One region of the Paenibacillus sp. MMS20-IR301 genome, then DNA from elsewhere that is predicted to be linked to it. Evidence: predicted binding sites of a transcription regulator. Region 1 holds the regulator's gene; the other holds the start of a gene.
The links. Region 1 encodes Rex, which represses fermentation and respiration genes when NADH is low (regulators of the CRP and FNR family bind a similar motif). Its sites were predicted from a motif close to TTGTGAAATATTTCACAA; they were not measured.
Positions count from the first base shown of each region.

Region 2: the regulator Rex is predicted to act here: its motif matches at 1,864-1,881, upstream of nirB (nitrite reductase large subunit NirB).

Region 1 covers NZ_CP135275.1:1,041,195-1,044,335, forward strand. The annotation lists gene dinG (ATP-dependent DNA helicase DinG) at 1-589, shown strand, start outside; gene LOS79_RS04460 (redox-sensing transcriptional repressor Rex) at 962-1,615, shown strand; gene LOS79_RS04465 (amidohydrolase) at 1,602-2,903, shown strand; gene LOS79_RS04470 (cell wall elongation regulator TseB-like domain-containing protein) at 2,930-3,141, shown strand, end outside.
Region 2 covers NZ_CP135275.1:783,786-786,926, reverse strand. The annotation lists gene nirB (nitrite reductase large subunit NirB) at 1-1,760, opposite strand, end outside; gene LOS79_RS03210 (hypothetical protein) at 1,965-2,666, opposite strand; gene ric (iron-sulfur cluster repair di-iron protein) at 2,800-3,141, opposite strand, start outside.

The DNA.
Region 1 (3,141 bases):
GCTGGTACGTTCACTCGCAGAAGCGGCTATAGCCACGCGCGGGCGGATGCTGGTGCTGTTCACATCATACAAAATGCTGCGGCAGGTGTATGATCCGCTTAAGGAAGCCCTGGCAATGCAGGATATCTCAGTGCTTGGACAAGGGGTGGAGGGCGGTAGCCGGAGCAAGCTGATCCGCCGTTTCCAGGACAGCCCGGCTGCGGTGCTGCTGGGTACGAGCAGCTTCTGGGAAGGGGTAGACATTCCCGGAGATGCACTGACCTGTCTCGCTATCGTCAGACTGCCGTTTCAGCCGCCGAACCATCCGCTCGCCGAAGCGAAGTCGGAGCTGCTGCAGGCCCAAAAGAAAAATCCGTTTATGAAGCTGTCTGTTCCGCAGGCGGTCATCCGGTTCAAGCAGGGCTTTGGACGGCTGGTCCGCACCGCACAAGACCGCGGCATTGTTATTGTATATGATACCAGGGTCATTGAAGCTTATTACGGGAAATACTTCCTGTATTCACTGCCCGGTCCGAAGATGGAGCATATGCTGACTGAGCAGATGGTTCCGCGGATTGCAGAGTGGCTTGATGAAGGCGGGGTTTCATAAACGGCTGCCGGTTGATATTATTAATAGATCCTAATTTACCCGAAGACCCGGTCGCTGCTGCTGACCAGATGCCGCGGCAGCGGAGCAGGGTTTCTATAACTAACGAAAAGCAAAAAGGATCGAAGGGGAAATTTGGAACTGTAGGAGCGATAGCGATCGCCTTTGCCACCGGATTTATACCGCTAAAAGTGGTATTAATTAAGAAATTTTGGGGCAACAGCGGCCGGAAGTCCAAATGTTCACCGCAGTGACAATTCAGCTTTAAGTTCAACTTTTTTAATGCTATCAAACTAAGACTATGCTTACGAAGCAAGTTTTGCACGAAGTTAATAAATGAAGCGTTTGCTTACAAAACTTTTAGGAGGAGAAAACATGAAATCGGATAAAATATCGGAGGCCGTCGTGCGCAGGCTCCCAGTGTACCTGCGTTTCCTGAACGATCTCCAAAAACGTGAAATCTCTACAGTTTCTTCTCAGGAGCTGGGACAAAAGCTTGATCTGAACCCTGCCCAGATCCGCAAGGACCTGGCTTATTTCGGGGATTTCGGCAGAAAGGGCATCGGTTATGATGTCTCTTATCTCATAGAGAAAATCCGCCACATTCTGAAGCTGGACCAGCAAATTAATGTAGCGCTGGTAGGAGCCGGTAATCTCGGCCATGCCTTGTCCAATTACAATGCCTATCTGAAGGATACGATGAAGATCACGGCTATTTTTGATGCTTACGAGCCTAAAGTAGGCCAGCAGATCAACTCTCTGACCGTACAGCCGATGAATGAGCTTGGTGATACAATCCGCGCGCAGGGCATTCGTATCGGGATCATTACCGTACCGGACAGCGAAGCCCAGAATGTAGCGGATATCCTGGTGGATTCAGGGATTGAGGCTATTCTGAACTTTGCCCCGGTCATTCTGAAGACGCCGGCGAACATCCGGATTCACGCTGCCGACTTCACTACCGATCTGCAGAGTCTGGCTTATTATTTGCATGATGGAAAGGAAGAAGTGGCAGATGAGCAGCAATAAAACTGTTATTGAGAATGGCCGTTTCCTCGTTCCGGGCAGTGACCAGCCGGTGCTGAGCGGTTATATGACTATAGAAAATGATCTGATTACGTACATAGGTGAAGCTAAGCCTGTAACGGGTGAGGATTTCCAGGTCATCGACGGCAGCCGTCTGCTGTTCATGCCGGGTCTCATTAATACACACGGCCATGCAGCCATGTCGCTGCTCCGCGGGTATGGTGATGATATGGTCCTTCAAGCCTGGCTGCAGGAAAAAATGTGGCCGATGGAAGAGAAATTCACCGGTGATGATGTGTATTGGGGAACTTCGCTGTCCGTGCTGGAGATGCTGAAGAGCGGCACTACCACCTTCCTCGATATGTACGACCACATGGACCGGGTAGCGGAGGTTACGGAGCAGTCCGGAATCCGCGGCGTGCTGATGCGCGGCGTTATCGGCCTGTGTCCCGAAGAGGTGCAGAACCACAAGCTGGCGGAAGCGGTTGCTTTTGCCCGGAACTGGCATGGCAAGGCAGACGGCAGAATTACCTCGATGATCTCGCCGCATGCGCCTTACACCTGCCCTCCTGAGTTCTTCATGAGGTTTGTACAGGCTGCCCATGATCTGGACCTGCCGATGCATACGCATATGTCCGAAACCCTGCGTGAGGTAGAACAGAACGCGGCTGATTACGGACTCCGTCCGGTTGCACACCTTGAGAAGCTGGGCATGTTCACGCGTCCGTCCCTGGTTGCCCACGGTGTTCATCTGAATGATGAGGAGATCGGAATTCTTGCCCGCCATAATGTCGGCGTATCGCATAATCCCTGCAGCAACCTGAAGCTGGCCAGCGGCGTAGCCCGTGTTCCGGATTTGCTGAGAGCCGGTGTTAAGGTGTCACTCGGCACAGACGGTGCAGCCAGCAACAACAACCTGGATATGTTTGAGGAGATGCGGATGGCCGCGCTGATTCACAAGGGTGTGAGCGGTGATCCGACGGCCGTACCGGCACCGCAGGCGCTGCTGATGGCGACAGAATACGGGGCGCAGTCTATTTTCCTGAATAATATCGGGCGTCTTGCTGCGGGGATGAAGGCCGATTTCATCGCGATTGATATCGATCAGCCGCATTTGCTGCCGCACACGGATCTCTTGTCACATGCCGTATATTCAGCCAGCGGCAAGGATGTCGAGCATGTATGGGTGAACGGCAAGCAGGTTGTGAAGCACAAGCAGTGCCTTACCCTGGACGAAGAGGCTATCCGCCGTAAAGCGCAGGAAACGTTCGAAAATCTGCTTAAACGGTAATAGAGGTTATATAGAAAGGAAGCTGCATGTTGAAAAAGAGGAGAAAGTGGCTTCCGCTGGGGATCTCCCTGGTATTGCTCCTTCTGTTCGGACTAAGCCAGTTTTACGCCTACATTATGAAGGATCAGTGGAACGAGCGGAATGAAGCCAGGCAGCTTGCCAGAACGCAGGCCGGGCTGACGGAAATAACGAAGGCGCAGAAATCCATCTGGGATGAAAATTCAATCTACTGGGTCCT
Region 2 (3,141 bases), 260 kb from region 1:
ACATCGGCAATCCGTTTCAGATCCTCCGGTGTAGTTACCCCGCCGTACATCCGCGGAACGACCGTATAAGTCCCGTCCTTCTGAATGTTGGCGCTCATCCGTTCGTTCACGAACCGGGATTCTTTTTCATCCTCATGGGTATCCGGATAGATCATTCCAAGGTAATAGTTCACGGCCGGGCGGCATTTCGAACAGCCCTCCGGCTGCTTCCAATCCAGCACATGCATTACCTCTTTAGTAGTTTTAAGACCTTTAGCCGTAATCTCGGCCACAATCTCATCCCGGCTCATAGGTGTACAGCTGCAGATGCCCTGCTTGGCGCTTTGCTGGAAGCTGTCTCCGAGAACGAACTGCAGGATCTGCTCAACGACCGGTTTACAGCCGCCGCAGGAGCGGGTCGCTCCGGTGCAGGCTTTGATTTCATCCACTGTCGTAAAACCGTTCTCCGTAACCGCATCAACAATCGCCTTCTTCGTTACTCCGTTACAGCCGCAGACGATTTCTTCATCGGCCATGGTTTCAACAGACAAGCCCTTTTTGGCTCCGCCTCCGCCGCAGCAGCCTGTACCCATAACTTCCCCGTAGATTTCATCGGTCATTTCTGTTGACTGCTTCACCAGCTTCTGCAGATTGGCCGACTCTGTAACATCGCCGAACAGAACTGCACCGACAATCTTATTGTCCTTAAGCAAAATCTTCTTATAGGTTCTCTTCCACTCATCTTTGGCGGAAATTACGGTATGCTCTGCCGATTCCGTGAACTCTCCGGCTGAGAATACATCCACACCGGATATCTTAAGCTTGGTGGCAACAACAGAGCCTTCATACCCGGCCGTAGGTGCCCCCGATAAATGCTTGGCCAGTACCATACCCTGCTCAAAGAGCGGTGCTACCAGACCGTAACAGGTTCCCCGATGCTCTGTACATTCGCCGACAGAATACACATCAGCCATCGAGGTTTGCAGATAATCATCGACAACAATCCCGCGGTTAACATTGATTCCGCTGTCCTTGGCAAGCTGCACATTCGGCTTAATGCCGACAGCCATCACTACAAAATCTGCCTGCAGCTCACTGCCGTCGCTAAAGCGCAGCCCGTTAACCCGTTCTTCTCCTGTCAGCTCCACCGTCTGCTTGCCCATGGCAAACTTCACACCCTGCCGCTTAAGCTCAGCTTGCAGCATCGAGGATGCTGTGTGGTCCAGCTGCCGCTCCATCAGATCCTCCAGCAAGTGCACAACGGTAACATCCATGCCTAGATTAACAAGTCCCTTGGCAGCTTCAAGACCCAGCAGGCCTCCGCCGATAACTGCAGCCGTACGGTACTGCTTCGCTGCTTCCAGCATGGCATCACAATCGGCAATATCCCGGAAGCCGACTACGCCCTCTTTCGTACTGCCCGGTACAGGAAGAATAAATGAATTCGAGCCTGTGGCAATAATCGCTTTGTCATACGGAACTGTAAGCCCATTATCTGTAATGATCTGTTTGCCGGCTTCATCAATCCGCACAACTGTTGTTCCTGTATGGAGTGTAATATGGTTATCCTCATACCACTTTCGGTCGTTCAAGATAATATCTTCAATTGTTTTACTGCCTTCCAGAACATAAGACAGCATGATCCGGTTATAGTTGGGATGCGGCTCGCTTCCGAAGATCGTAATATCATAAGCTCCGCCCAGTTTCAAAATCTGCTCAATGGTGCCCACACCAGCCATACCGTTACCTATCAGAACTAATTTTTTTCTCTCCGTTGTCACTGGTAAGACCCTCCTTAGAGACTCGGATATCCTCACAAGCCTGCTTGATACAGAAATTATACTTTTTAAAATTAAGGCACCTTTGTGATTGCAATCACATTAGATGTGAATCTTTTCACAAATAATTCATATAAAAAAGGATCTCCATGCGTTCCGCACAGAAACCCTTTTACTATTAACTGAACGCAGGTGATAGACTCAGCACTATTTCAGAATCAATGCGATTTCCAGCTTATCCTGCGGCCTGAGCTTCATATCCATGCCATTGCCAAGCAGGCCCTTGTCGTTCACCTTCAGCTTCCATTCTTCATTGCTCAGCCGCGCATAATCCATAACGGTTAGGATCGTTTTGTTATCTTCGGCCAGGGTGATCATCCCGCTCTTCTTCATGAGTCCTCTCACCGTCAGTTCTTCGGTATAAGGGAGTACATGTGAATGTGTCAGCTCCGGCTGCTCGCTCCCTCCGTTCACCGTAATAATTATTGGCTGGAGCTGAGCCCCGGCATCCGCAGCTTTTACTGTCAAGGCAATAGCTGAACCGCGTTCCACTTTACTGTTCCAGTCTGTGAGCTTTTTGCCGTTCACCTGGATCTCCCACATCAGCCCGGAACTTAGCGTTATCCGGTTAACCTCCGTAATGCTATAGCCATCTGCAGCAAATGCGGCTACCCCGCTCTTGCGTAACAAATCTATCATTGTATTGCCGTCCGTATACGCTTCGGTAAGCAGTCTTCCGGCGGTACCGGCCAGATTAAGCTCGCCGACCAGGACAGACAATGTAATCTGATTATTTGCATTTCCGGCACCGCTGCCGGCATTTCCTGATCCCAGAGCCGAGCTGCAGCCGCCTAATGTCATAACAACGATCAAGCCCAGCAGCAAGCGCCATATCGAGTGGGTGGACATTCCACGGCACCGCCTTCTTCTGTAGTATCCATGACTCTTTAAGGATAACGCATCAGAGGGCTGTTCTCAAATTATTTCTGCACTATGTGAATGACAAAAAAGCCCCCGTAGGAGCTTTTGCAACCATAACAGCTTATTGGTAACGCAGAAACAGGATATTGTTCTCCAGATGCACATGCTCGAAGGTCATACCTTCCAGCTCTTCAAGCCGGGCATAGGTCAAACGGTAAGTTGTGCAGGCATGTGCTGGCGGTGTGTAGTCATTGGTTACTCTGCGCAGCTCACGCAGAATCTCACCGGCACCGTCATGCTCTGCTTCCAGATTAGCCAGCAGTCCGCGGAGCTCAGCAAGTCCTTCTTCGCTCGGATTCTGTGTATAAGCCAGCATTTTCGGGAATTCGGTTTCCTCTTCCTTAGCGGTATGCTGAAGCAGATCCTCACGCAGCAGGTTGAACAGACGGTGCATTTCACCTAA